DNA from 3 places in the Mesorhizobium sp. J8 genome. Region 2 is predicted to be linked to each of the others. Evidence: riboswitches for the same ligand, from Rfam matches in the RefSeq annotation. Region 2 holds a riboswitch; each other region holds the start of a gene.

Region 1 (10,060 bases), 2.5 Mb from region 2:
TCCTTCATTGCCTATTTCGCCATTTCGCATTGGGCCCAGCATCCCGGCTGGTGGCCGCATCTTTGGTTCTCCAGCATCGAGCAGCACTACAATATGGACGGGTTCGAGCCGCCGTTCTCGGTGGCGGCGTATCTCAAGGCCTTCGTCGCCTCACTGGTGCGCGCGATCAGCGTCAACAGCTGGGTCGGCGTGTCGGTGCTGGCACTGGCCGGCTGGTTCGGCTTGCACCATGCCGGCTTCCGGCTCGACCGGCGCGGCGGCATCCTGCTGGCGGCGCTGGTGCTCGGGGTGCTGGCGAAATTCGCCGTCTTCCCGATCCACGACACCCGCATCTACTTCCCCAATCTCCTGCCGCCCTTCCTGCTGCTGGCCGCGCCGCTGACGGCGCTGTGGACGGCGGCAAGCCAGGGCGGGCGCCGCGCGGCGCTGCAGGTCATTTCCGGAGACAAGTCATGAGCTCGCTATCCACATTCGCGCGCGTTCTTCTGTCGCTCGGTCTGCCGACCGGCCTGCTCGACCGCGGGCCGGCGCTGCACGGCACGAAGTTCCTGGCCAAGGCGGCGCTCAGAGCACGTTTTGGCGGCCGGCCGTTCCAGATGGTCAATGTCGGCGCCTGCGACGGCGCGCTGTTCGACGACGTGACGCCCTGGCTGCACCGCATTGCGGGCGCGCGCGCCGTGCTGGTCGAGCCGATCCCCTACAATCAGAAGCGGCTGCGCGCCAATTACCCGGATACGACGCGCTTCGTCATCGAGCCGGTGGCGGTGACCAGGACCAAGGGCACGATCACGGTCCACACCTTCGATGCCGCGGCGCTCGAAGCCGGCACACTGCCGATCGAGTTCATCGGCTGCTCATCGGTCACCGAAACCAATCTGATGTCGGGGAAGAACGCCTGGGGCGAGGCCGATGCCAACTTCAACAAGTTCGCGCCGCATCTGAAGGACATCGAAGTGCCGTCGGAGACCTTGCAGGCGCTGCTCGACCGCAACGGCATTGCCCATATCGACGCCTTCCTGGTCGACTGCGAGGGCGCCGACTGGATGGTGTTCGAGCAGCTCGACCTCAAGCGCTACCGCCCCGGCATGATCAAGATCGAGGTCGGCGCGCTGCCGGCCGCCGAGATCGGCCAGGTCGTGGTGAAGCTCAAGACCGCCGGCTACCAGGTAGGCTTCCAGGCCGAGGACATCTGGGCTTTCACCTAGAGCGTTTCATAGCTTGATTGAATCGTAGGGGATTCCCGCTCGGCCTGATTTGTGATTCAAGATGCTGGCTGGATAGGAGGCCAGCATCTGATGGTTCGACCTCTTTCCGATGATTTACGCGAGCGGGTTGTTGCGGCGGTTTTGAGTGGCGAGAGCCGCCGGTCGGCCGCCAAGCGGTTCGGTATCGCAAATTCGACAGCCGTGAAATTGTTGCAGCGTCATCAGGCAACCGGCTCGGTGGCGCCGGGCAAGATGGGTGGCCACCGTAAGCGGGTTCTGGAACCGCATCGAGCCTTCATCGTGGAGCGGATCAACCAGACCTCTGATCTGTCGCTACATCGGCTGAAGGACGAGTTGGCCGCGCGCGGGGTCAAGGTCTCGCACAATGCGGTGTGGCAGTTCCTGCGCCGCGAAGGGCTAAGCTTCAAAAAAAACGCTGTTCGCCCTTGAGCAGGCACGTGCCGATATTGCCCGTCGGCGCCAGCGATGGCGATCCTGGCAGGCCGGCCTCGATCCCCAATGCCTGGTCTTCATCGATGAGACCTGGATCAAGACCAACATGGCTCCCCTGCGCGGCTGGGGGCCGAAGGGCAAGCGGCTGCGCGGCCTGGCTCCACATGGTCATTGGCGCACGCTGACTTTCCTCGGCGCGCTGCGCTGTGATCGGCTCGCGGCACCTTGCGTCTTCGACGGACCGATCAACGGCCAATGCTTCCGCGCCTATGTCGAGCAGCAGCTCATCACCGTGCTGAAGCCCGGCGACATCGTCATCATGGACAACCTGGGCAGCCATAAGTCGGCGGCCATCAGGCAGATGATCAAAGCCGCTGGCGCCAGGCTCTGGTACCTGCCGCCCTACTCACCGGACCTCAATCCGATCGAGCAGGCCTTCGCCAAGATCAAGCACTGGATGCGCCAGGCGCAGAAACGCACCGTCGAGGACACTTGGCGACACATCGGCCACCTCGTCGAAGCCATCGAGGCAGCCGAATGCAAGAACTACTTCGAAAACGCCGGATACGCTTCCGTCAAAACATGAAAGACTCTAGCGTCCATCGCCAACCGGTCGCCACGGCGGCAACCGAACCCGATCTGCCATCCGGGGCCGAACGTGCTTGACAAGACGGCGCCGGCCCGTTCAACCTAAGCCATTCACCAGGGGAGTCCCGGCAAGGGGCTGAGATACTGCTGGCTTTCGCGGCGCAGTGACCCGTTGAACCTGATCCAGTTCATACTGGCGTAGGGACGGTGCAAGCGCTTTGCGGGAGTTCATGCCCGAAGACCTGTTCAAGCAGGTGACCGAAGCGTCTTTTCATCCTTCCGGCACAGAACTGGGTCTCCAATGCAACGAGCAAAGGAGCCTCAAATGAATGCCTTGACCCCAACCGTGTCGACCGGGCCGCTGCCCGCTTCGCGCAAGATCCACAAATCCGGCATCCTCCATCCGCAGATCAGGGTGCCCATGCGCGAGATTTCGGTGCACCCGACCGCCGGCGAGCCCCCGGTGACAGTCTACGATCCGTCGGGCCCCTATACCGACCCCGCGATCGAAACGGATATCGAGAAGGGTCTGGCCCGCCTTCGTCAGGACTGGATCGCCGCACGCGGCGATATCGAAGCCTATGACGGCCGCCACATCAGGCCCGAGGACAACGGATTTGCGACAGGCGAACGGCTGACGCCTGAATTTCCTGTGCGCAACCGTCCGGCGCGGGCGAAAGCCGGCAAGGCGGTGACGCAGCTTGCCTATGCGCGCGCCGGGATCATCACGCCCGAGATGGAATTCGTGGCCATCCGCGAGAATCTTGGCCGCGAGATGCTGCGGAGCAGGTTGCAACAGGATGGGGAAGCGTTCGGCGCGTCGATACCGGACTTCGTCACGCCGGAATTCGTGCGCGACGAGGTGGCGCGCGGCCGCGCGATCATTCCCGCCAACATCAACCATCCAGAGAGCGAGCCGATGATCATCGGCCGCAATTTCCTGGTGAAGATCAATGCCAATATCGGCAATTCCGCCGTCACCTCCTCGATGGCCGAAGAGGTCGAAAAGATGGTCTGGGCGATTCGCTGGGGCGCGGACACGGTCATGGACCTGTCGACCGGCCGCAATATCCACAACATCCGCGAATGGATCGTGCGCAATGCGCCGGTGCCGATCGGCACGGTGCCGCTCTATCAGGCGCTGGAGAAAGTGGGCGGCGTTGCCGAGGACCTGAGTTGGGAGGTCTATCGCGACACGCTGATCGAACAGGCCGAGCAGGGCGTCGACTATTTCACCATCCACGCCGGCGTGCGGCTGCACTACATCCCGCTCACCGTCGACCGGGTCACCGGCATCGTGTCACGCGGCGGCTCGATCATGGCCAAGTGGTGCCTGCATCACCACAAGGAGAGTTTCCTCTACGAGCATTTCGAGGAAATCTGCGACATCGCCCGGGCTTATGACGTCTCCTTCTCACTCGGCGACGGTCTTCGCCCCGGCTCGATCGCCGATGCCAACGACAAAGCACAGTTCGCCGAGCTGGAGACGCTTGGCGAACTGACCAAGATCGCCTGGGCAAAGGACTGCCAGGTGATGATCGAAGGCCCGGGCCATGTCCCCATGCACAAGATCAAGCAGAACATGGACAAGCAGCTTGCCGTCTGCGGCGAGGCGCCTTTCTACACGCTTGGGCCGCTGACCACGGACATCGCGCCCGGCTACGACCACATCACCTCCGGCATCGGCGCCGCCATGATCGGCTGGTTCGGCACAGCCATGCTCTGCTATGTGACGCCGAAGGAACATCTCGGCCTGCCGGATCGCAATGACGTCAAGACCGGGGTGATCACTTACAGAATAGCGGCGCATGCAGCCGATCTCGCCAAAGGGCACCCGGCGGCGAAGATCCGCGACGACGCGCTGTCGCGGGCGCGGTTCGAGTTCCGATGGGAAGACCAGTTCAACCTGTCGCTCGATCCCGAGACGGCGCGCTTGTTCCACGACGAGACGTTGCCCAAGGAGGCGCATAAAGTCGCGCATTTCTGCTCGATGTGCGGACCGAAATTCTGCTCCATGCGCATCTCCCACGACATTCGCGCGGAAGCGCAAAAGGAGGGGATGGCGGCGATGGCTGAGAAATACCGCGCAGGCGGCGATCTCTATATGCCGGTCGAAGCGCCGGAGGAACGGGCTTCGGCGCGGGACGATCGGGAGTCGCGCTGAGCCATGCGCCGTGTCCTTGTCAAAGGCGCCGGTGTGGCAGGCCTCACCGTCGCCCATGAATTGGCCGCGCGGGCTGCGTCGGTCACGGTTGTTGAAATCAGGGGCCAGATAGGCGGCAAGGCCTCCTGGCTTGCCGGCGGTATGCTGGCCCCCTGGTGCGAACGCGAAAGCGCGGAAGAGGCGGTTGTCACGCTCGGCAGAACCTCCGCTGAGTGGTGGGATACCACAGTGCCCGGGCTCGTGACGAAGGCCGGCACCCTCGTCGTCGCCCATGCGCGCGATGCCTCCGAGCTTGCCCGTTTTGCGGCTCGCACGCGCAATTGCGAGTCCGTCGGCGAAGAGGCGCTTGCGGCCCTTGAGCCCGATCTTGCCGGTCGCTTCCGCCAGGGGTTGTTCTTTGCCGGGGAAGCCCATCTCGATCCGCGCCGGGTTCTGGAAGCGTTGGCCGGCAAACTGCGCGCGATGGGCGTCGTCTTCCTCCTCGATAGGGGCGAGATCGCTCCTTCCGGCTTTGATCAGGTGATCGATTGCACGGGCATGGCGCGGGCTGACCACGATTTGCGCAGCGTGCGTGGCGAAATGCTGATCCTCCGCACGCGTGAGGTCTCGCTCGCGCGGCCGGTGCGTCTGCTCCATCCGCGTCATCCGATCTATGTCGTGCCGCGCACCGATCATCAGTTCATGGTCGGCGCGACCATGATCGAAAGCGACCATGACGGGCCGATTACCGTCCGTTCGCTGATGGAACTTCTCAATGCGGCCTACGCACTTCATCCGGCGTTCGGTGAGGCCGAGATCGTCGAGACGGGCGCGGGCGTTCGTCCTGCCTATCCCGACAATCTGCCGCGGGTGACGCATCGGAAGGACGGCGCGATCACGATCAACGGCCTTTACCGGCACGGTTTCCTGCTCTCACCGGCCATGGCCAGGCAGGCTGCCGACCTCTTCTTCAATTCATCCGCCGACCTGGAGTCTGAAAATGAAGCTGATCGTCAACGGCAAAGCGCTTGAAGCCAAGGCGGCGACGCTCGACGCCCTTTTGAAGGAGCTGGACTATGAGGGCGGCTGGCTCGCCACCGCGCTGAACGGCGATGTCGTGCCCGCGGCCAAACGGCCGGAATTCCAGTTGAGCGAGGGCGATCGGATCGAAATCCTGTCGCCCATGCAGGGAGGCTAGCCGATGTTCGATCTTTTCGGGACAAAACTGACCTCGCGTCTGCTGCTGGGCACCGCACAATATCCTTCCCCGACGGTGCTCGCCGAAGCGGTTAAGGCGTCGGGCACCTCGGTGGTGACGGCCTCGCTGCGCCGTGAAATGATTGGCGGCAGGGGCGGCGAGCAATTCTGGTCGCTGATCCGCTCGCTCGGTGTGAGGGTGCTGCCCAACACTGCCGGCTGCCACTCCGTCAAGGAAGCGGTGACGACCGCGAAGATGGCCCGCGAGATCTTTGGCACGTCGTGGATCAAGCTCGAAGTGATCGGCAACCACGACACGCTGCAGCCCGACGTGTTCGGCCTGGTCGAGGCCGCACGCATCCTTTGCGAGGACGGTTTCGACGTATTCCCCTATACCACCGATGACCTTGTCGTCGCCGAACGACTGCTGGGGGCCGGTTGCAAGGTGCTGATGCCGTGGTGCGCGCCGATCGGTTCGGCGCTCGGGCCGGTCAACATAATGGCGCTGCGTTCAATGCGCGGGCACTTCCCCGACGTTCCGTTGATCGTCGATGCGGGTCTCGGACGCCCGTCGCACGCGGCAACCGTCATGGAACTCGGCTTCGACGCCGTGCTCCTCAACACGGCGGTCGCCAAGGCTGCCGATCCGGTGGGCATGGCGCGCGCTTTCAGCAAGGCGGTCGATGCTGGCCGCGAAGCCTTCTGTTCGGGGCTGCTCGAGCCGCGCGACGTCGCCGTGCCATCGACGCCCACAATCGGCAGGGCGGTTTTCTCATGAAGCTCGATCCCTTCTACTTGATCGTCGACAGCGCCGCCTGGATCGAGCGGCTGGTGCCGCTTGGCGTCAGGCTGGTCCAACTGCGCATCAAGGACATGGACGAGGACGGGCTGCGCGTGGAGATGCGCAAGGCGAAAGCCTTGTGTGCACGACACGATTGCCAGCTCATCGTCAACGATCATTGGCGCCTGGCGATCGAGGAGGGCTGCGACTTCGTCCATCTCGGCCAGGAGGATCTGCAAACGGCCAGCCTGCCTCAGATACGGGAGGCCGGCGTCAGGCTCGGGCTGAGCACGCACGACCATGCCGAACTGGAAACGGCCATGGCAGCCAGGCCCGACTACGTCGCGCTTGGTCCGGTCTATCCGACCATCCTGAAGACGATGAAATGGGCGCCGCAGGGACTCGAAAGGGTTCGCGTCTGGAAGGACGCCGTCGCACCCATTCCGCTGGTCGCCATCGGCGGCCTCAATCCGGAACGGCTCGATGGAGTTTTCGGAGCCGGCGCCGACAGTGCCGCGGTGGTGACGGACATAACGCTGAACCCGGATCCCGAGGCGCGTACGAGAGAATGGATCGAAAAGACTGACCCATGGCGCTGAACCAGGACCCGCATGTGCTCGTCGTCGGCGGATCGGATTCCAGTGGGGGAGCAGGAATTGCGCGCGACATCGAGACGATCTCTGCCGTCGGCTTGCGCGCTTGCGTTGCCGTCACCGCGGTAACGGTGCAGACACACCAATCAGTCACGGCTGTCCACCATATGCAGCCCGGCCTGGTCGCCGATCAGATGCGCGCGGCGCTGCGGGCGAACAGCGTATCCGCGATAAAGATCGGCATGCTTTCGACGGGACGCGTCATCGCGGCGGTTGCCGCCGTGCTCAGCGAAAATTCACGGATACCGGCAATCCTCGATCCGGTGCTGGCTTCCTCGTCGGGCAGGCAACTGCTGGAACCGGGGGCGATCGGGGTCTTGAAGCGCGATCTCATGCCGCTTTGCCGTCTCGTCACGCCGAACCTTGTCGAGCTGGCCATCCTGACCGGTTCGGATTTGGCCGTGGACGACGATGATGCGCTGCGGCAGGGGAGGCGATTGCTTGCGGCCGGGCCGCAGGCACTGCTCATCAAGGGTGGCCATGCGACGGGACCCAGATCAACGGATATCCTGTTGCGCCCTGGACAAGAACCTATCCACGTCGATATGCCAAGGCTTGCCGGCTCCATGCGCGGGACCGGCTGCATGCTGGCCAGCGCGATAGCCGCGCATTTGGCCGGTGCGAAACCGCTCGAGGACAGCGTGCGTGAAGGCAAGCGGCTTGTCTTCGAGAGGCTCCTGCGGTCCATCGGGCGCGAACCCGGTTCCGGGCGCCTAAGATAAGCAATTCCTCGCCCATGACAGGCTTGGCCGGCGTCAGGGTCGCTCGGCCTTTTCCCAATGTCGCAAACAGGCTTCAATCTCCCTACCGCTCCGCCCTATAGTCCCGCCCGCTTTATCCCTTTGGAGTCGCGGGCAATGGCAGAGTTTCCGAAAAAGGCGAAGGTCGTCATCGTCGGTCTGGGCGGTATCGTCGGCGCGTCCGTCGCCCACCACCTGATCGAGCGCGGCTGGGACAATATCGTCGGCATCGACAAGTCGGGCATCCCGACCGATATCGGCTCGACGGCGCACGCCTCGGACTTCTGCTACACGACCAGCCACGATTTCCTGTCCTGCTGGACGACGCTCTACTCCATTGATTTCTACGAGAAGATGGGTCACTACGCGCGCGTCGGCGGCCTGGAGGTCGCCCGCGTCGGCGACGATGCCCGCATGGACGAGATCAAGCGCAAGGTGGCCTCCGCCAAGGCGTTCGGCACCCGCGCCCGACTGATCGAGCCGGCCGAGATCAAGGAGAAATTCCCGCTGATCGAGGAACATCTGGTGCAGGGCGGCCTGTGGGATCCCGACGCCGGCCTCGTCATTCCGCGCTCGCAGACGGTGGCTGGCAAGCTGGTCGACCAGGGTATCGCTGCCGGCAAGCTTCAGGCTTTCGCCAACACGTCGGCCAAGGAACTGATCGTCGAGAACGGCCGCATCAAAGGCGTGGTGACCGAGCGCGGCACGATCGAGGCCGATTATGTCGTGGTCTGCACCGGCATCTGGGGCCGGCTCACCGCGGCGCTGGTCGGCGAGGATCTGCCGGTCATGCCGATCGACCATCCGCTCACCTTCTTCGGCCCCTACAACGAGTTCGCCGGCACTGGCAAGGAGATCGGCTGGCCGCTGCTGCGCGACCAGGGCAACTCGGCCTATATGCGCGACACCGGCGATCCGAAGACCGCCGAGGGCGGGCAGATCGAATGGGGCTATTACGAGGAGACCAATCCGCGTCTCTGCCACCCGCGCGATCTGCTCGAAAAGCACGAGGCGCGGCTTTCGCCGTCGCAGCGCGATCTCGACATGGAGCAGATCATGGCGCCGCTGGAGCGCGCCATGGAACTGACGCCGATCCTCGGCGAGCTCGGCTACAATGAGGGCCATTCCTTCAACGGGTTGCTGCAGGTGACCACCGATGGCGGCCCGTCGATGGGCGAAAGCCAGAAGGTGAGGGGCCTGTGGTACGCCGTCGCCATCTGGGTCAAGGACGGGCCGGGCATGGGCAAGCTGATCGCCGACTGGATGACTGACGGCCGCACGTCGATCGACCATCACCAGATCGACTATTCGCGCTTCTATCCGCACCAGATGCAGGAACAGTTCATCTGGGACCGCTGCACCGAGACGGCGATGAAGGTCTACAATCCGGCGGTGCATCCGCGCGAGCCGTTCTCGAAGGGCCGCAACGTCCGCCGCTCGCCGTTCTATGAGCGCGAGAAGGAACTCGGCGGCTATTTCATGGAACTGGGCGGCTGGGAGCGCGCCCACGGCTATGCCGCCAACGAGCATCTCCTGGAAAAATACGGCAACCGCGTGCCGGTGCGCGAGAACGAATGGGACAACCGCCATTTCTGGCGTGTATCCAACGCCGAGCATCTGGCGATGAGCGAGGATTGCGGCATAGTCAACCTGTCGCATTTCTCGATGTATGACGTCGAGGGACCGGACCACGTCGCCCTACTCGAATGGCTGTGCGCGGCCAAGATCGGCGGCGACAACAACATCGGCAAGGGCATCTACACCCACTTTCTCGACGAGGAAGGCATGGTGCGCGCCGACTTCACCGTGATCCGCATGGCCGACCGCTGCAGAGTGATAGACGGCGCCGATGCCGGCCCGCGCGATTTCCGCTACATGCAGCGCACCGCGCAGGACAAAGGCTTCGACGCCACCGTGACCGACGTGACCGAAAAATACGTCACCATCGGCATTTGGGGGCCGAACGCGCGCACGACCCTGCAGAAGGTGGTCGAGGATCCGAACGGGCTGACGCCGGAGAATTTCCCTTTCGCCGCGATCAAGCCGATCAAGATCGGCGGCAAGGACGTCACCGCCTTCCGCATCTCCTATGTCGGCGAGCAGGGCTGGGAACTGCATATGCGCTACGAGGACGGCCTCGCCGTCTGGGACGCGCTGCGCTCGACCGGCGTCATGCCTTTCGGCGTCGAGACCTATGCCAACACGCGCCGCATGGAAAAGAGCCTGCGGCTGCAGAACGCCGATCTGCTTACCGAGTACAATCTGCTCGAGGCCGACCTTGCCCGTCCGAAGGTCAAGGA
Region 2 (10,060 bases):
GTTCTCGAACTTGTCCTCGAGCTCGATCTCCTTCGCGACGGTGACACCGTCCTTGGTGATACGCGGTGCGCCGAAACTCTTGTCGATCACCACATTGCGGCCTTTGGGACCGAGCGTCACTTTCACCGCATTGGCGAGGATGTCTACACCGCGCAGCATGCGCTCGCGGGCATCAGAATGAAATTTCACTTCCTTGGCAGCCATTGGTTCACTCCTGCGAATAGGCAGCTCTTGTTGATTGTTTGTGTCGCGCGATTTCGGTCACGCGGCTTGCCTGGCCGGCGCCGAAACGTCAATCACACCCAGGATGTCGCTTTCCTTCATGATGAGCAGGTCCTCGCCATTGAGCTTGATGTCGGTGCCGGACCACTTGCCGAACAGGATGCGGTCGTCGACCTTCACATCGAGGGGCACGAGCTTCCCGCTTTCGTCGCGGGCGCCTGGGCCGACAGCGATGACTTCGCCCTCCTGCGGCTTTTCCTTGGCGGTGTCGGGGATGATGATGCCTCCGGCCGTCTTCTCCTCGGCCTCAATGCGGCGGACCAGGATACGGTCATGCAATGGACGGAACGTCATTTCGTTCTCCTTTAGAACAGACAGATTGCGAGAGCCTCCCCCGATTCAGGCTGTCGGGACCAGAATGGGGTTCGCGAGACTATTGCGGCATCGCGTGCGCATGCCGAACTGATTTTGTTCCTTTCATGTTTCAAGAGGTGGACTGACTCAGGAGAATTTTCGAAGGTCATGCCTCCTGTGATTGTGCAATGGGACGCTTGAAGCTCGTCGCGGAAGGGCAGACCAAGGTTCGGTCCGGCACCACGCTAAGCACTGCCAAATAGATGTTTGACGCCTATTGGGTCTGGCATTCATAGTTGTTAGACGCACGTCACATCAGGCAGGACGGATTCAACTTACGGCAACGATATGAAACGAAAGAAGCATCCACTGTCTCCTTTGACAGAGGGGACGTGCGCATTTTTGCGGCTGCCACGGATGCGTGCTGATGTGCCCAGCAATGCAGGCTCCGCAAACTGTTGGCTTCTTTTGTTTCCAATGCGAAAGTCAATGTCGAAACCATAAGGAAGATCGTTGCCGCCATAGTACATGTCATTGTCTTGCTCCATTCCGGATTGTTTCGCGCCTTTAAATAAATTAGACCGCGCACGCGTTATAGTCATATAACGCATGTTAAACTGCAGAGAGCAAAAGTCGCGCCAGATGCATTGATACTTGAATTTCAATCAGTTACCAACTCTTGCGCGGCTTGCGGCGCAAGCGTGTCGCTATTTTGTCGAATTCCTTGCAGAATTTTGAAGGAAACCCGTCGAGGGTTCTTTCATATCTGCCCGGGACGCCGAAGACGCGAGATGCCTCGTTGACGTTCGCGAGCGGGAAGTCACGGTTTGGAGACGCGAGCGGCAACAATCATGCTCTAGAATGGTGGCAGACGTGGACTGCTGTAAATCAAAGCCAACAGGCGATCCTGGCGCGCTCGAATAATCGGCACCCAGAACCTGTCCCGGCAGACACAGCACCAGTCAGATACAGCCGGCGCCGCTGGTCGCACCGAGCGGGCGTGTCATGGCGGGGAAGCCCGGATCCAAGCGAGGGGCTTCCGCGGCATGGCTCCTCAACCTTCTCACCGGGAATTTGCGACAGGATCCTTTGGCATTGTCCGAGGTGCGACAAATGTCGGACATGCCGCAATCGAGTTCCCATGCATTTAAAGAGTTCCGGTCTTTGGCACGCATGTTGCTTCGGGTGTCGCTAAACGCCTCACGCGGAGGGTGTCGCAATGTGGACGATGTTGTCTCCCGGGATCAGGGTAGCAGACCTCTGATGGAGCAGCGGCAGCATTGCAAAACCGCAGCCGGGCCAAGCGCCTGCCCGGCACTTTCTGAGCATGATGCTCTTGCCTGGAGACCAACTCTGCAGTCTGACCGACCTGGTCAATTTCTGCATGTCCCGCGACAGGACCGGAAAATCAACACAAAAGGAGAAATTTGCCGATGCGGCGAGTGGTTTTGACATATATCGCGTTCTGCTGTCTGTCCGTCGGTGCCGCCGCTGCCGACGCTCCGGCGGTCACCGAACCGGCGGCAGTCGCCGGCGCTCAGTCCCCGGTCTTTTCATTCGAGGGCGGGCTGCGCTACTGGTACAGCAGCGGCAAAGCATCGAAGGACCTCTACGGCACCCACGGCGCTGTTCTGGTCTCGCGGCTCACATACAACGATCTGGATGCGCGTTCTGGCGAAGTCTTCTTCAACGCGACCCACAATCCGACTAACATCTTCATCAAGGGTTTTCTCGGTGCGGGCGGAATCGCCCAGGGCTCCCTTACCGACGAGGATTTCCAGCTTAAAAATCACATCTATTCGAACACGTTGTCCGATCAACAAAGCGGCCGCATTTCCTATTTCACCGCCGATCTCGGATACAATTTCTGGGACACGCCGCGCTACCGCATCGGTGCTCTTGTCGGCTACAATTTCTGGAACGAGAGCTACCACGCCGCCGGTTGCGAGCAGCAGGCGGCCAACCCGGAGGTTTGCGTGCCAGCCATTGCGACCAATACGGTCGGCATCAGCCAGGATAACGATTGGCATTCGCTGCGACTCGGGCTGACCGGGCAGACGCAACTCACCGAACGGCTCAGTCTTTCTGGTGACGTTGCGGTGCTGTTCACGCGGCTTGACGGCAAAGATCAGCACCATTTGCGCCCCGAGATCAATCCCCAACCCGAAGACGGCACCGGGCATGGCGTCCAGCTCGAGGCAATGTTGAATTACAAGGTCACGGATTTGTTCAATATCGGCATCGGCACCCGCTATTGGCGCGCGACATCGACTGGCGCCGCTCATTTCGAGGAAACGGCGGGTGGTGGCAGACCGCAGCGCCTGCATTGGGAGGCTGAGCGCTACGGCGTGTTCGCGCAGGCGAGCATCAAATTCAACTGAAAAAGCACCGCCAGCGCCAGTCGCATAGTCCTGAAAGAAGCGGCATAATCGAATTCGGCCTCAACTGCCACAAATGGCTGAGTCTCGTGGATGGAGCGGCAACCAAGAGGCTCGCGGGCAACGCATGCTCCCTCAACCCCAGTCAACGAAGTCGGACGAAGGTCACATCGCTGCGCCCAGCAGCATGCCACGCCCTGCCAAGTCAAAGGTGGTCGGCACGTGGGCGGCGCTCGGTCTCGGCCGTTCACAGTTGCGCTGTTTACCCTCGCACTCGCGCCTCTCGTTAAGGAGCAGCCCGGTCGAGAAAAGCATCGAATGCGGCAGCAACCGCGCGAAGTACAAAGCGATGCTGCCGCCTTACGCGAATACGACCATTTTCGACGTCTACTATCCCGTCCTCGGCCAAAATCGCCAAGCGTTCAGTTGAATCGAGAAAACGGATCGGATCAGATCCATGAGCGGCACAAATTGACGGCACATCGGCCTCGAGATCGCACATTAGTCGCTCGATGATTGCAGCTCTCACCCGGTCGTCGTCGGTTAGGCGCCAGCCCTTTGACGTCGCCAGACGACCAACTGCGATACGCTGCATGTAGGCATCCCGTGTAACTTCGTTCTGGATGTATCCTTCGCCGACACGGCCAATAGCCGCCGCGCCAAAACCGACTAGAGTTTTGCAGGTGTCGGCCGAGTAACCGAGGGAGTTGCGCCGCAGGCGCCCGGTTTTCTGACCAAGCGCGAGCTCGTCGTCCGGCAACGCGAAATGGTCGAGCCCGATCTCGCGATAGCCGGCGGCAATCAGGGTCACGGCCACGGCTGCATCCTGTTCGGCGCGAGCTTCGCTATCCGGAAGAGATGCTTCCTCGATGAGGCGCTGGTTCTCTATAAGGGCCGGAATGTGCGAGTAGCAGAACACCGCAAGCCGGTTGGGCCGCATGGCGACTGCCGCCCTCGCGGTCTCGACGCAGGATTGCACCGTTTGATGCGGGAGACTGAACATAAGGTCGAAGTTAATGCGGCTTACTCCGTGCCGGCGCAGCATTTCGACGGCAGCCGCCGTCTGCTCCACGCTCTGGACCCGGTTGATCGCCTTTTGAACGATGGGATCGAAGGTCTGGACGCCGAGGCTCGCGCGAGTCACGCCAGCTTCTCCTAAAGCTTCGGCCATCTCCCCCGTGAATGTGCGTGGATCGATCTCGACGGCGATCGTAGCTGTCTTATCGAGAGCGAAGCGGCGTCGCAGGAATTTCATCAAAGCGAGGAACTCGGCTGACCCAATGAGTGTCGGCGTTCCGCCGCCGAAATGCACGTCTTTCACGGGTAGCGCCTGTGGCGCCTGCTCCGAGACCAAACGGATCTCCTCACGCAGCATCGCCAGATAATTGAGGATCGGCGCATTATGGCGGGCGATGGCGGTAGGGAAGCCACAATACCAGCACCTGGATCGGCAGAACGGAACGTGGAGATAGAGTGACACCGGATCGTCAGCCGGCAGTTTCCTGAGCCATTCCTTATAAGCCTCGGCGCCGACCGCCTCAGAGAAGTCCGGAACTGTCGGATAGATGGTGTACCAAGGCAGGCGGGCCTGGCGATATCTTGTCAGTGTTGAGGTCTGCAACAGTTACCGTCCTATGCTGATAACTGCCATCCTTACCGCTGCGCGTTCCTCCGTCCTTGCGCTATGTCAGTCCGTTCGACGATGTTACGCCAACCGCCGCTTATTCGTCGGCAACTTCGGCGCCTTTGAGGACCACCACGGACGAACGACACGTCGATTGCAGGGTCGACCCCGCTGATAGCTGAGCCATTCGATTTGCCGGAACCGGTTCCTGGATAGTCCATCGAGCAAAACCACCGGTGGTTAAAGGCTCGGATGCAGCTATTGCTCGCTTTCACGTCGTCGGTTGCTTCAAGGCGGGTCCGACATCGAAATGGTTCACGTGATGCGCGAGGGTCGGCGTGGGTTGCTTTCATCCCTAATTCTTCGATCGCCGAGCAGTTCGAAATCCCCGCAGTTGCTTGATCCGACACCGTCGCTGCCGATCTCGTCGTTCCCCATCGAAAGATTGCAACGGAAGCTGACCAGCTTCGCCTCGCCGACGGTGGTCTCCGGCCTAACGATGACGCTCGCCGCCCGGGCCAAGCTGCAAGGATAGCATGCCCGGTCTCGCTCGTGACTATTATGTCGGCGTCGTGCGCACCCGGCCCGATATACCGAGCGGTGCGGCCGCATGGTCTCTCGATGTCGAGGCGCTCAGCAAACAAATGCTGTCGCCATTGAACGAAACCTGTCGCGTATCGAACACACGAACCATATCGAAAACATTTCCTTTTCTTGCTCGGCTCGATCTCCAGGGCAAACAGGAAGGGAGCGCAAACCAAGGTCCGCCAGCACATTGAGCGTCAAATCGCAGCTGCGTCGCCTAGATGGCACGTCATTTGCGCAGTCAGCTCTGGAAGCCGTTGTGAGGTTGCCCACAACTGGCGGAAATGACTGTGGCGATTGGCTCTGAAATGCTGAATTTCTCATGCGGTATTGCAGAAAGTAACATAGGCACAGCGGCTTATTATTTCAGAATATGACTTAGTCACCATCGCCTTTGTTCTTGGACCATCTCGTGCCGGGCTCGTCAGACCGGAAGAGGCGCAGCGCCGTGCTCGTCGTTGTTAGTCCGGGGGGGCCAGGTTCGCTTTTGGCGTCCTGCCATTTTTTTGCCTTTGAACGGAGATCAAGAATGAACACAATGGGCCTTCTTCTCGGCTCAGCTGCGACCCTGCTCGCAGTTTCCGACGCCCGCGCCGTCGACGCGATCATCGTCGCCGAGCCAGACGCGGGAGAATACGTCAAGATCTGCGACGTCTATGGCGCAGGCTATTTTTATATCCCAGGCACCGAAACATGCCTGCGCGTCGGCGGTTACATCCGCTACGACATCGGCTTAGGTGACGTCGGCTCTTTGGAAGGCGCAAAGGCAACCGACCACGACGACGGCAGCACCAACGCTACTTGGCAAAAGAATGCCCGCTTCGCGCTGAAGACCTGGACCAATCAGGAAACCGAGCTCGGCACGTTGAAGACCTATACCGAGACGCATATGGACTTTGGAAACCGCAATGCTTATCCGGGTCCGGACAGTCAAAACTATGCCATCAACAAAGACCTCAGCTTGACATTCGCCTGGATTCAGCTTGGTGACTTCCGAGTTGGCAAGGACTGGTCGGCATTCGATATGTTTATCGGCTATCCTGGCAACGTGCTCAATCAGCTGCTCGTTCCCTATGGTGAGTTCGAAACCAACGTCGTCCAGTACTACTTCGATGCCGCTAACGGATTTTCAGCCGTGGTCTCGCTTGAAGAAGGCAAAGGCGCGGCCGGCACAATCGACAGCTACGTTCCACACGTAGTCGGCGGTGTGAAATACACACAACACTGGGGCGCGATCACCGGGGTTGTTGCTTATGATAGCAATTACAAAGCGGTAGCCAGTAAGGTCCGCGTCGACCTTAATGTCACCGACGATCTGTCCCTATTCGGAATGTTGGGTTTCGGCTCCATTGGCAAGCTCAATGATGATTCCGCTAACGCAATCGACGCTCATGGTCGCGGCTTCTATAAAATTTGGGGCGGCAACTGGGCTTTCTGGGCTGGCGCCACTTACAAGTTCAACGAGACGACTTCGTTCAATCTTCAGGTCTCGGGTGATCAGCTCAAGAACTATGGCGTCGCTATGAATGTCGCCTATACGCTCGTTCCAGATTTCACGGTTACAGCCGAAGTCGACTATGACCGCTGCGGCGACTTCGGCGTCGGCATGGCGGACCCTTCCAAGGTTAACTGGACTAAGGCGGACAAAAAGAACAGCGTCGGCGGCATACTGCGTTTCCAACGCTCGTTCTAGCGGATGAAAAAAGTTGCATCTCAGCGGCCCGATTGTGCGAAACCGAGGCCATGAGCGACTGCCCACACAAAGCACCGCCTTCGTAGCGCCAGATCCTTGAGCCGATAGCCGTTCATCCCGCCGGTCCGGGCTGGTCGCGAAGAGACTGGTGGTCGGGGTGAGGATTTCCGCATCGCGCAGCGCAGGTCGTTCGCGCCGATAAGCGGGGCCATTATATAACATGCGGTGCCCGCCGCATTTGTATCTGAAGTGGTTTTCTTGAATCGATAGCGGAATGCTTTGCGATCGACATTCCAGCGTGCTTGAGTATCCGATTTCGGAAGCGTGTCCGGCCAGAATCAATTTTCAGGCAGCAGGACCATTTTTCATACTTTTTGGTCGGCCGAATGCGGCGCAGCCCACCGATGTGATGTGAAAACCTTTGGTGCCGATTGACGGGGTGATCATCATGCGATCGAGCTTCTTTCCGACGGTCTGGCAATTTCGTTATCCCTGCGGTTTGTGCCGGGAGTGATTTGTCGCCGTCACTTGGGCGCGTTTTTCCACTGACGTTTAAATCGATCGCGCCGGTCGCCGCCGGCATATGCGCTTGACAACAGGAGGACAGCCCGTTCAACTTGAAGCATTCACCAGGGGAGTCCCGGCAAGGGGCTGAGATACTGCTGGCTTTCGCGGCGCAGTGACCCGTTGAACCTGATCCAGTTCATACTGGCGTAGGGACGGTGCAAGCGCTTTGCGGGACTACATGCCCGAAGACCTGTGTCGAGCAGGCAGACCAAAGCGTCCTACATCCTTCCGGCACAGAACTGGGTCTCCAATGCAGCTGAGCAAAGGAGCCTCAAATGAATGCCTTGACCCCCACCGTTTCGACGGGATCGCTGCCCGCCTCGCGGAAGATCCACAAGACCGGCACTATCCATCCGCAGATCAGGGTGCCGATGCGCGAGATCAGCGTGCACCCGACAGCCGGCGAGCCGCCGGTGACGGTCTATGACCCGTCGGGCCCGTACACCGATCCCGCGATCGAAACGAACATTGAAAAGGGACTTGCCCGGCTTCGCCGGGACTGGACCGCCGCGCGCGGCGATATCGAAGCCTATGACGGCCGCCACGTCAGGCCGGAGGACAACGGATTTGCGACAGGCGAACGGCTGACGCCGGAATTTCCTGTCCGCAACCGTCCGCTGCGGGCCAAGGCCGGCAAGGCGGTGACGCAGCTTGCCTATGCGCGCGCCGGGATCATCACGCCCGAGATGGAATTCGTCGCCATCCGCGAAAACCTCGGCCGCGAGATCTTGCGCGGCAGGCTGCAACAGGACGGCGAGGCGTTCGGCGCATCGATCCCGGATTTCGTCACGCCGGAATTCGTGCGCGACGAGGTGGCGCGGGGCCGCGCGATCATCCCCGCCAACATCAATCATCCCGAGAGCGAGCCGATGATCATCGGCCGCAATTTCCTGGTGAAGATCAACGCCAATATCGGCAACTCCGCCGTCACCTCGTCGATGGCCGAAGAGGTCGAAAAGATGGTCTGGGCGATCCGCTGGGGCGCCGATACGGTCATGGACCTGTCGACCGGCCGCAACATCCACAACATCCGCGAATGGATCGTGCGCAATTCCCCGGTGCCGATCGGCACCGTGCCGCTCTACCAGGCGCTGGAGAAGGTCGGAGGCATCGCCGAGGACCTCAGCTGGGAGGTTTACCGCGACACGCTGATCGAGCAGGCCGAGCAGGGCGTGGACTATTTCACCATCCATGCCGGCGTGCGGCTGCACTACATCCCGCTGACCGTTGACCGGGTCACGGGCATCGTCTCGCGCGGCGGGTCGATCATGGCCAAATGGTGCCTGCACCATCACCGGGAGAGCTTCCTTTACGAGCATTTCGAGGAAATCTGCGACATCGCCAGAGCCTATGACGTCTCCTTCTCGCTCGGCGACGGCCTTCGCCCCGGCTCGATCGCGGATGCCAACGACAAAGCGCAATTCGCCGAGCTGGAAACGCTTGGCGAACTGACGAAGATCGCCTGGGCAAAGGACTGCCAGGTGATGATCGAGGGCCCCGGCCATGTGCCCATGCACAAGATCAAACAGAATATGGACAAGCAGCTTGCCGTCTGCGGCGAGGCGCCGTTTTACACCCTCGGCCCGCTGACCACGGACATCGCGCCGGGCTACGATCACATCACGTCCGGCATCGGCGCCGCCATGATCGGCTGGTTCGGCACGGCCATGCTCTGCTACGTGACGCCGAAGGAACATCTCGGCCTGCCAGACCGCAACGACGTCAAGACCGGTGTCATCACCTATAAGATCGCCGCTCATGCCGCAGACCTCGCCAAGGGGCATCCGGCGGCAAAGGCCCGCGACGACGCGCTGTCGCGGGCGCGGTTCGAGTTCCGCTGGGAGGATCAGTTCAACCTGTCGCTCGATCCAGAAACGGCGCGCGAGTTCCACGACGAGACCCTGCCCAAGGAAGCGCACAAGGTGGCGCATTTCTGCTCCATGTGCGGACCGAAATTCTGCTCCATGCGCATCTCCCATGACATCCGGGCCGAGGCGCAGAAAGAGGGGATGGCGGCGATGGCGGAGAAATACCGCGCCGGCGGCGATCTCTACATGCCGGTCGAAACGCCCGGGGCGGAGAAACAGGCCCTATCGCACGAAGACCGGGCGAAGGAAGATCGGGGGGCGCGCTGAGCCATGCGCCGCATTCTTGTTAAAGGTGCCGGTGTGGCAGGTCTCACCGTCGCCCATGAATTGGCCGCGCGGGGTGCGTCCGTCACGGTTGCCGAAATCCGGAGCCAGATCGGCGGCAATGCCTCCTGGCTGGCTGGCGGCATGCTCGCCCCTTGGTGCGAACGCGAAAGCGCGGAGGAGGCGGTTGTCACCCTCGGCAAAACCTCGGCCGACTGGTGGGAAAGGACACTGCCCGGGCTGGTGACAAGGGCAGGCACTCTCGTCGTTGCCCATGCGCGCGACGCCTTCGAGCTTGCCCGCTTTGCGGCTCGAACGCGTGCCTATGAGTCCGTCAACGAGGAAACGATTGCCGCCCTCGAACCCGACCTTGCCGGCCGCTTTCGCCAGGGCCTGTTCTTTGTCGGCGAAGCCCACCTCGATCCCCGCCGGGCGCTCGAGGCCCTCGCCGGCGAACTGCGAGCGATGGGCGTCGTCTTTCTTTTCGAGGCGGGCGAGGCTGCGC
Region 3 (10,060 bases), 2.1 Mb from region 2:
CCGCGCCATGGAAAAGCTGAAGCTGGCCCTGGTGAAACAGAACCCGGAATTTTTGGCGGAGGCCGCCTGAGGCTAACAGCGCTCGGCGATAAGATATTAGTAAACAAGAAAATTATCGTCACCTGGGCAATTTTCCCTCATCTTTACTTCTGAATTGTGAGGTCTTTAACAGATCACTGCGTCGCAATTGGCCTCTTTGAAGCCTCCAGCTCACATATTGGGGGATTTGCCATGCTGCGATGCTGCGCACTCCTTGCTGCCTTGATCCTCGTGGGTCTCACGACGTTTGAAGCGCATGCCGATCGAAGGGTTGCCCTTGTCATAGGCAATTCGCAATACCGCGAAATCCCGGCGCTCAAGAATCCCGACAAGGACGCCGAGGATGTATCGAAGACATTCCGGCTGGCCGGCTTCGAGGTCTTCGCGGCCAAGGACCTCACCAGGCTTCAGTTCGAAGAAAAGTTCCGCAACTATCTGGCGGCGGCCGACGGCGCCGATCTGGCGGTCGTTTATTATTCCGGCCACGGCTTTCAGATCGGCGGCGAGAATTTCCTGATCCCGGTCGACGCGTCGCTGAAAGACGCGGCCGACATGGAAGTCCAGGCCATCAAGGTCGACGACATACTGCGGCAGCTGCGCTCGAGATCGAAGATCCAGATGATCATTCTCGATGCCTGCCGCAACAACCCGTTCCCGCGCAAGGACTATTGGCTGCGCGATCAGTTGATCGTCGCCGGCGGCAGCGGCCTTGCGCAGGTGACAGGCTCGCAGAACACGCTGATCGCCTTCGCCACCGAGCCAGGGGCGGTCGCCTATGACGGATCCGGCGATCTCAGCCCGTTTTCATCTGCCTTCTCCCGCCGCGCGCTGACGCCGAACCAGGAGATACGCTCGGTGATGGCTGCCGTGCGCCGCGATGTGGTCAAGGCGACCAACGGCAAGCAGGTACCGTGGGAGAACTCATCGCTGATTGACGACGTCGTGCTGATGCGCGGGACCGAGCAACCGGCGCCGCCGCCCGATACTGAGCAGGATCAGCAGACGGCGGAGCGCGGGATCGAAGTCGCCGCCGCCGCCGAAGCGATTGGAAATCGCGACATCCGCGTGCCGGTCGGCGTCGGTCCGGTGCCGCTGAAGCTGGAGTTCCCGGCCAGGGATGCCGGGGTCAGCCTCAAGCTTGCGAGCTACCCGGCGACCGGAACGCTGTCCCTGCCGGATCGCGTGCTGTCGCCGCAATCGAGCCTGATGGCCGCCGAGGTCGGCAATCTGCGCTACGAGCCACAGATCGGCTCGTCCGCTCCCGTCGACATCGGCTTCCAGATTGGCGTGGGCAACGCCGCGAAGCAGGCGACGGTGAAACTGTCGCCGAACGTCGACCCTTGCGACCAGGCCGCCGGCGAGCCGCTCGACCTGCAGGGCGCTACCCCGGGCCGGTTGCCGAACGAGATCGGCGGCGGGGCTGTCGACGCCTGCGAGGCGGCGGTGAAATCCTATCCCGACATTGCGCGCTTCCGTTACGAACTGGGGCGGGCGCTTCTGGCAGCGGGCAGGATCGACGAAGCCAGGCAGGCGATCCAGGAGGCCGCGGACAAGGGACATATACGCGCCCTGTTCGCGCTCGGCTCCATCGCCTCGTCCGGGATGGCTGTCGACGTGTCGAAGGCCAATGACCTCTATTCGAAAGCGTCCGACAAGGGAGACCCCTACGCCATGGCCGCCTGGGGCCGCGCTTTGTTCGGCGGTCTCGGCGTTCAGCGTGATACCGGCAAGGGATTGGACCTGCTGCTCCAGGCAGCGGCGATGGGGCATGTCGATGCCATGAAGGACCTTGCGATGATCTTCAAGGAAGGGCGCAACGGCGTGCCCGCCGACCCGGACCGCGCCCTGGCTTTCCTGAAGGCCGGCATGGAGCGTCAGGACGTGTACTCGATGGGCATCCTGGGCCTTGCCGTGCCCACCGCGCGTAACACCCCGGTGGTCATGGCGTGCAAGGCCCCGAAGGTCATCACGAAGATAAAGGTGGTTCGCGTGCCCGTGTCGAAACCGAAGACCACCACACGGACAATTCCGGGAGCACCAAAGGTCAAGCCGGGGCCGACGGGAACCGGCAGGACATCCTGGAGTGGCGGTAACCAAGGCGCTGGTCCCACCAGCCGTGGCAATACCGGCGGCGGCGAAGGTGGCGACACCAGTAGCGACGGCTTGTGACGACAGCTGCTCCCCGGCCGAGCGATTGCTCAAATATCCGACGACGCTCGGTCGGGCTGAACCCGCAGGTCCCTACCTGTCGGTGACGATCTTGACCTTGTCGCCGGCCGATACGCTGGCGCCCGGCGACATCGCGTTGAGCACCCGGAACAAGTCGAGCTTGCGGTCGACGCCGACCATTTGCGCGGCGAGCGAGCCCATCGTCTGGCCGGCCTGGACGGTGACGACCCGGATATGCAGCGGCTTGAGCGCCGCCTTCTCGGCCGGGCTGAGAACGCGGAAGGAGCCGCTGACCGAGCGTGCGACCGAATCCAGCGCCGTGCTGGCCGATGGCGCCGCCGTCAGCAGCCTGTAGACCTGCCCGCCGGCGCGGATCACCGCGATGTCGAACTGCCAGCCTTGCGCGGTGGCATGCGCCATCGCCGCCTCGTTGCCGTTGACCGTCTCCTGGCGCACGCTGGCGTCCTCGAGCCCCGCCACCCAACCGCTGCGGATGTAATCGGTGAGCGAGACCGACTTGTCGATCGCCACGCCGTCGAAGCGGATGGCGATGTCGCCCGGTCCGGTCGCGGTGACGGCGGCCGCCGAATTGTCGATGACGAAGCCGTCCGGCACAGTGAAGGAAACGCCGAGATTGGGGTGCATGAAGGTCTGGCCGCGCACATAGCCTTCTTCCGGCGTATCGCCGTAAAGCAGGCCGTCTATGCCGGCGAGGAACGCGTCGCGATCGCGCGTGCCGACGCCGGGCGGGCCGAAGTTGCGCGCAAGCCGCTGCGCCAGCTCGATACGCTGCGGCGTGTTGGGGTGCGTCGCCAGGAAGTCGAGGCTGGCGTCGGTGGCGCCGCTGACCGAGCGGAAATCCGTGTAAGCCGACATCGACTGCAGGAAGCGGCCCGCGGCATAAGGATCGTAGCCCGCCTCGCCGATCGACTTGATGCCGATGGCGTCGGCCTGGAGTTCCTGATTGCGCGAGAATTGCGCGAGCCTCAGCTTGCCGCGGATCAGCGCCGCCTTGGCGGTCGGGCTGTCGCCGAGCACGTCGGAGACGACCTTGGTCGCCAGGCCTTCCTCGGCCTCGAGCTGCTGCCGCTGCAGGCCATGATTCGCGGTGACGTGGCCCATTTCATGCGCGATGACCGCGGCAAGCTCGGAGGAATCGTTGGCGAGCGCCAGCAGGCCGCGCGTCACATAGAGGTAGCCGCCCGGCAGCGCGAAGGCGTTGACGTTGGGCGAATTGAGGATGGTGATGCGGTAGGTCTGGGTCGGGTTGGCCGACACCACGGTGAGATTGCCGACGACCTTGGCCACCATACGTTCCAGCTTCGGATCGGAATACTCGCCGCCATAGGTGGCGAGAATCCGCGGATGCTGGGCTTTCGCCATTTCGGCGAGCTTGGCGTTGGCGACGACATTGTCGACGGTGATCGGCTTGTCGGAAGGCTGGAAGCCGCTCTCTTGCACGTCCGGCGGCGTGAACATCTGGCAGCTCGCCAGCACGGCGACGCTCGCCAGAGCGAAAAATCGCGCCAGGGGCCTCATCCACACTTTCTCAGCGCCGGTCGACAGGTCGGCTTCCTTTCCAATCTTTCGGCAAATCACGGCCCAGCCGGACCAGCATGGCCGGACCTAGCCACACTCCCCCGGACAAGGCAAGGAAACGCCGGATCGCCCGTTGCCGGTTTGGCCATAAATTATGTCCGCTTCCGGGCAATATGTTGTGATCCGGCAACGGTGCCGCCTCGATCGCCGATATAGCGCCGGAATGCATCCGGTCCAGACCGGCCGAAGAAATCGTCGGCCGGCCCGGCCGCCGCGATCGTGCCTTCATCGAGAAAGGCCACCTCCTGGCCGATGCGGCGCGCATCTTCCGGCTGATGTGTGACGAACAGCACCGTCATTTCGCGCTCGGCATGGATGCCGGCGACAAGGTCGAGCATGTCCTCGCGCAGCGCCGGGCCGAGCGATGCGAAGGGCTCATCGAGCAGCAGGACCGGCCGGTCGCGCAGCAGCACCCTTGCCAGCGCCACGCGCTGCCGCTCGCCGCCGGAAAGCTCGCGCGGCAGCCGCTTTTCCTTGCCCGCCAGGCCCACACGCGCCAGCGCGTCGGCGACGGCAATGCGGTCGGCGTCACCGAGTTTCAGCGACGGCGAGCGGCCGAGCCCGACATTGGCCTCGACGGAAAGATGCGCGAAGAGGTTGTTTTCCTGGAACACCATTGACACCGGTCGCGCCGAGGGCGGCGCGTTGCCGACATCGATGCCGCCGATCAGCACCTTGCCCGCGTCGAGTGTTTCGAAGCCGGCTATCAGATTGAGCAGCGTCGACTTGCCGGAGCCGCTCGGTCCCATGATGGCGGTGATCCTGCCGGCAGCGAATTCGGCATCGAAGCGGAAGGAAGACTCGCCATAGCTGAACGAGACGCCGTCCAGCGCGACGGCGAGGCCCTTTTGCGAGCCGTCGGTGCTCGTCGTCATGACTTTCCTTCCCGCCCCAGCCGGTCGGCAACGACGACCAACATCAGGCAAACGAGGCCGAGCAGCAAGGCGAGTCCCGCGGCGTCGGCGGTCCGGTAACTGCCCATGCGCGCCAAAAGCAGATAGGGCAAGGTCTGCACGGAATCGCTGCCGAACAACGCGATCACGCCGAGATCGCCGAGCGACAGCGCCATGGCGAAGGCGAAGCCGGTGGCGAGCGGCCGCCGCAGCGACGGCCAGTCGATCAGGCTGAGCCGGGTCCAGCCGGATATGCCGAGCGCAAGGCAAAGCCGCTCATGGCGCTCGCTCGCCGCATCATAGGCCGGGCGAATGGCGCGGATGACGAAGGGCATCGCCATCACCGCGTTCACGGCGACGACCATGACCGGCGCGACGGCGAAGACATCGGTGATGTTGCGCAGCGCCAGGAACCAGCCGGCGCCGAGCACGATCGGCGGCACGACGAGCACGAATCCGGCTCCGGTGTCGGCGGCATGCTCGAGCAGGCCCATGGCGCCGCCTGCCCGGCGCCGCAGGGCCAGCGAGCGCCGCGCCGCGATCAACGCCAGCGACAAGATCACGCTGAGCAGCGCCGCAAGCAAGCCGAGGCCCGCGCTGGTGAGGGTCGCGCGGCGCACCGCTTCCTCGCCCGCCAATCGGCCGAGATCGGCCCCGAGGCCTGAGAACACCGTCGCCGCCATCGGTCCGGCGACGAACAGCAGGGCCAGCATGATTAGGCTGGCATTCAGCATGCTCTCCATGCGGCTCACCGAAAGGTAGCGGCGCGGCGCCACCGGTAGATTGGCGTCGCCGACCGTGTTGGCGCCGAGCCGCGTGAGGGCGACGACCACGATGAAGGTCAGCGCGATCTGCATCAGCGTCAGCACCACGGCGCGCGCGGGATCGAAATCGAAGCGCAACGCCTGGTAGATGGCGACCTCCAGCGTCGTCGCGGCCGGACCGCCGCCCAGCGTCAGCACGATGGTGAAGGAGGTGACGCAGAGCATGAAGACCAGTCCGGCGACGCCCGGCAAAGCTGCGCGCAGCGCCGGCCATTCGATCAGCCGGAAGGCCGGCCGGGCGCCCATGCCGAGTTGGCTCGCCAGCCGCCACCGGTCGGCGGGAATCGTGCCCAACGCCTCCAGGTACAGGCGCGTCGCCAGAGGCAGGTTGAAGAAGACATGCGCGATCAGGATGCCGGAGAGGCCGTATATGCCCGGCCACCCTCCGCCGCCAAGCCCGGCGAAGATGCCGGCAAAAAATCCGGCGCGGCCGTAGAGCGCCAAGATGCCGAGCGCGGCGACGATCGCCGGCAGAGCCAGCGGCACGGTGAAAAGTTGCAGGATCAGTCGGCGGCCGGGAAAGGCTGGATGCCGGGACAGGGCGCGCGCCACGAGCAGCGCCGGCGCGACCGACAACAGCGTCGACAGCAGCGCCTGCCAAAGTGTGAAGCGGGCGACGCGCAGCAGGTAGCCGTCGAAGGCGGCGGCGCCGGAGAGATCCCGCGCGCCCTCGAGGATGAGGCCGGCGAAGGCGCCGCCGATGAGCAGCGTTATGGCCGCAAGCGCGATGAGGCCGGCGGTGACGCGGGAGTCACGCGCAGGGTGCACGCTGCACCATTTGGGTTCGAGTTAACGCATGCCGCGTTCCTTCGCGCCCCCCTCTGTCTTGCCGCACATCTCCCCCTCCAGGGGGGAGATTGGCAGTTTTGACGCCCCGCTCTTTCCTACGTCGGCGGCTAGCGAAATCGCCGATGAAAGCCAATCTCCCCCCTTGTGGGGGCAATGTCCGGCAGGACAGAGGGGGGCGCCGTAAAGCGGTCATCTCACGCGATTGGCCTCAAAGCCTACTTGCTCATCACCGCCAGCCACTCATCCACCCAGGCCTTGCGGTTGGCCGCCACTTCTTCCGGGCTGAACAGCAGGGTCTTGGTCGGCTTCACCAGTCTGTCGAAGGCCGGATTGAGCGGCTTGTCGGTCTTGCCGACCGGGAACATCCAGTTGGTCTCCGGAATGACGTCCTGGAACTTCGGCCCGGTCATGAAGGCGATGAATTTCTGCGCCAGCGGATTCTTCGCGCCGGCCGTCGTGATACCGGCCACCTCGATCTGCAGGTATTCGCCTTCCTCGAACGATGCCGCCTGATAGCGCTCGGTGTTCTCGGCCACCATGTGGTAGGCCGGCGAGGTGGTGTAGGAGAGCACCATCGGCGCCTCGCCCTTGGTGAACAGCCCATAGGCCTCGCTCCAGCCCGGCGTCACCGTCAGCACTTTGGTCTTGAGCTTGGCCCAGGCCTCCGGCGCCTTGTCGCCATAGACCGATTTCACCCACAAGAGCAGCCCAAGGCCGGGCGTCGAGGTGCGCGGATCCTGGATGACGATCTTGTCCGTGCCGGCGCCTTCGACCAGTTCCTTCAGGCTCTTCGGCGGAACTTTGAGCTTCTCAGTGTCATAGACGACGGCGAAATAGCCATAGTCGAAGGGCACGAAAGTGTCGTCGCTCCAGCCGCCGGGCACGTTGATGCCCGACACCTCGCCATGCGGCGCGAACAGGCCGCTCGCCTTGGCATCCGCCGTCAGATTGGTGTCGAGGCCGAGCACGATATCGGCCTTGGTGCCGGCGCCTTCCAGCTTGACGCGGTTGAGCAGCGCCACGCCGTCGGCCACCGAGACGAATTCGAGGTCGCAGCCGCATTCGGCTTCGAACTCCTTCTTGACGGCCGGACCGGGACCCCAGTCGGCGGTGAAGCTCTCATAGGTGTAGACGGTGAGCTTGTCCTTGGCCTCGGCGGGCGCGACGCCGGCCAGAAGCGAAACAAGACCGGTTGCGAGAATGAGATTGCACAGCACTGCGCGCATCGGCGCCTCCTTCGTTCGAGTGACAAGGAATTGAGGCGCCGGATGTCCGAGACGTCTAATCCCTCCGCCGGTACAAACCGGATCAGGTTCAGCGGGTTGGCTTGACTGCCTCTCAGCCGGATCACGTCCGGCACCCCGTTAGAGCGTTTCGAGAGATACGGCGGGCGGCAGCGGCGCGCAAGCGGAAGTTTGCCGGGGGCAGCTAATGTTCCTGGGCAAGACTCGCACCCGAAGCGCGGCCCATCCGGCTTCCGTTTCGCTTGGAGGGCTGGTAAGGGCGACGGCCATGGGCACATTCACCATCCTGCTTGGCGGCGAGCTTTTCCGTACGCCCCGGCTCGAACGCCAGATCGCCGGCTCGCGCGTCATTGCCGCCGACGCCGGCATCGGCCATGCCCGCATGCTTGGGCTCGTTCCCGAACTCTGGGTCGGCGATTTCGACTCCGTGCCGCCCAACCTGCCCGATGAACTGGCCGCCGTTCCGCGAAAAGTCTTTCCGGCCGAGAAGGACATGACCGACGGCGAGCTTGCCATAGCGGAAGCGCTCAAGCGCGGCGCCACGAACCTCGTGCTGGCCGGCGCCTTCGGCGGCAAACGCGCCGACCATGCCTTTCTGCATCTTGCGCTGGCTGTGCGTCTGGCTGAGACCGGCACCAAGGTCTTGCTGACCAGCGGCGCGCAGGAAGGCGCCCCCATCCTGTCAGGGAAAGCAGCCGGTTTCGACTATGCCGATGGTACTTTGTTCTCCGTGCTCGGTTTCTCCGATCTCTCTGGCCTGACGGTGACCGGTGCCAAATGGCCGCTCGACAGCGTCGAGGTGGCGTTCGGCTCCTCGCTCACTATATCAAACGAGGTCAAAGGGCGGCTCGGCATCGCGCTGGAGCGCGGCCGGGCGCTGCTTCTGGCCCACCCCTATCCTCTTCCAGAAAGCTGACATGGCGCCGCCACTCCTCAATCTCGACGGCATTAAACTGACCTTCGGCGGCACCCCGCTGCTCGACGGCGCGGCGCTCAGCGCATCCGCCGGCGAGAAGATCGCTTTGGTCGGCCGCAACGGCTCGGGCAAGTCGACACTGCTCAAAATCGCCGCCGGCATGATCGAGCCGCAAGATGGCGAGGTTTTCCGCCAGCCTTCGGCCACGGTCCGCTACCTGCCGCAGATGCCGGACATGGAAGGCTTCGCTACGGTGCGCGCCTATGTCGAAGCCGGCCTCGGTCCGGCCGACGATCCGCATCGCGCCACCTATCTGATGGAACATCTCGGCCTTACCGGCGAGGAGCGTCCGAACGACCTGTCCGGCGGCGAGGCACGGCGCGCCGCACTTGCCCGCGTCATGGCGCCCGAGCCGGACATTCTGTTGCTCGACGAGCCGACCAACCATCTCGATCTTTCCGTGATCGAATGGCTGGAAGAGGAGCTTGCCCGCACCTCTTCCGCCGTTATCCTCATCTCGCACGACCGCCGCTTTCTCGAACGTGTCACCCGCGCCACCGTCTGGCTCGATCGCGGCCAGACGCGGCGGCTGGACAAGGGCTTCGCGCATTTCGAGGAGTGGCGCGACCAGGTGCTGGAAGAAGAAGAGCGCGAGCAGCACAAGCTCGGCCGCCAGATCGTGCGCGAGGAGCATTGGCTGCGCTACGGCGTGACCGCCAGGCGCAAGCGCAACATGCGCCGCCTCGGCGAATTGCAGACCATGCGCCAGCGCTTCCGCAGCCATCGCGGCGCCGAAGGCACCGCCACCATGGTGGCAAGCGACGCTGCCGAATCCGGCAAGCTGGTGATTGAGGCCAAGGGTATCGACAAGAGTTTTGGCGACTTGGCCGTGGTGAAGGGTTTCTCGACCCGCATCCAGCGCGGCGACCGCGTCGGCCTGGTCGGCCCGAACGGCGCCGGCAAGACGACGCTGCTGAAGATGCTGACCGGCGAACTCGCACCGGACGCCGGCAGCGTGCGGCTCGGCGTCAACCTGGAGATCGCGACGCTCGACCAGAAGCGCGAGGCCGTCGACCCGCAGGAGACGCTGGCGCATTACCTGACCGACGGGCGCGGCGAGAACCTGCTCGTCAACGGCGAGCAGCGCCACGTCGTCTCCTACATGAAGGATTTCCTGTTCAAGCCGGAGCAGGCGCGCACGCCGGTGCGCGAGCTTTCGGGCGGCGAGCGCGCGCGGCTGCTGCTCGCCCGCGTGCTGGCTCGGCCGGCGAACCTTCTGGTGCTCGACGAGCCGACCAACGATCTCGACATGGAGACCCTGGAGCTTTTGCAGGAACTGGTCGCGGGCTTTGCCGGAACGGTGATCCTGGTCAGCCACGATCGCGACTTCCTCGACCGCACCGTCACCAGCGTGATCGCGCCGGAGGGCAACGGCCGCTGGATCGAATATGCCGGCGGCTATTCAGACATGCTGGAGCAGCGCGGCGGCTCGAAGCTGGCAGACCGCAAGGCAAGGTCGAAGGCCGAGGCGACCGAAACTTCGCCGAAAGCCGACCAGACAGTGCAAAAGGGCCCGGCAAGAAAGCT

The links. Region 2 has a riboswitch for thiamine pyrophosphate ahead of thiC (phosphomethylpyrimidine synthase ThiC). Riboswitches for the same ligand answer to the same signal wherever they lie in the genome.
Region 1: linked by a shared signal. The riboswitch ahead of thiC (phosphomethylpyrimidine synthase ThiC) and the one ahead of thiC (phosphomethylpyrimidine synthase ThiC) in region 2 are both predicted to bind thiamine pyrophosphate.
Region 3: linked by a shared signal. The riboswitch ahead of thiB (thiamine ABC transporter substrate binding subunit) and the one ahead of thiC (phosphomethylpyrimidine synthase ThiC) in region 2 are both predicted to bind thiamine pyrophosphate.

Annotation. Positions count from the first base shown of each region.
Region 1 is NZ_AP024109.1:4,229,870-4,239,929, reverse strand. It holds gene MJ8_RS20400 (hypothetical protein) at 1-456, shown strand, start outside; gene MJ8_RS20395 (FkbM family methyltransferase) at 453-1,205, shown strand; one part of gene MJ8_RS20390 (IS630 family transposase) at 1,296-1,631, shown strand; one part of gene MJ8_RS20390 (IS630 family transposase) at 1,633-2,244, shown strand; TPP riboswitch at 2,353-2,469, shown strand; gene thiC (phosphomethylpyrimidine synthase ThiC) at 2,572-4,410, shown strand; gene thiO (glycine oxidase ThiO) at 4,414-5,421, shown strand; gene thiS (sulfur carrier protein ThiS) at 5,390-5,587, shown strand; gene MJ8_RS20370 (thiazole synthase) at 5,591-6,364, shown strand; gene MJ8_RS20365 (thiamine phosphate synthase) at 6,361-6,966, shown strand; gene MJ8_RS20360 (hydroxymethylpyrimidine/phosphomethylpyrimidine kinase) at 6,957-7,742, shown strand; gene MJ8_RS20355 (GcvT family protein) at 7,878-10,060, shown strand, end outside.
Region 2 is NZ_AP024109.1:1,684,816-1,694,875, reverse strand. It holds gene groL (chaperonin GroEL) at 1-204, opposite strand, end outside; gene groES (co-chaperone GroES) at 262-576, opposite strand; gene MJ8_RS07655 (omptin family outer membrane protease) at 2,010-2,957, shown strand; gene hemN (oxygen-independent coproporphyrinogen III oxidase) at 3,241-4,575, opposite strand; gene MJ8_RS07645 (porin) at 5,693-6,856, shown strand; TPP riboswitch at 7,478-7,594, shown strand; gene thiC (phosphomethylpyrimidine synthase ThiC) at 7,699-9,558, shown strand; gene thiO (glycine oxidase ThiO) at 9,562-10,060, shown strand, end outside.
Region 3 is NZ_AP024109.1:6,258,585-6,268,644, forward strand. It holds gene MJ8_RS29960 (RNA polymerase factor sigma-32) at 1-70, shown strand, start outside; gene MJ8_RS29965 (caspase family protein) at 232-2,208, shown strand; gene MJ8_RS29970 (M48 family metalloprotease) at 2,281-3,747, opposite strand; gene thiQ (thiamine ABC transporter ATP-binding protein) at 3,900-4,682, opposite strand; gene thiP (thiamine/thiamine pyrophosphate ABC transporter permease) at 4,679-6,292, opposite strand; gene thiB (thiamine ABC transporter substrate binding subunit) at 6,529-7,539, opposite strand; TPP riboswitch at 7,582-7,687, opposite strand; gene MJ8_RS29990 (thiamine diphosphokinase) at 7,826-8,473, shown strand; gene MJ8_RS29995 (ABC-F family ATP-binding cassette domain-containing protein) at 8,475-10,060, shown strand, end outside.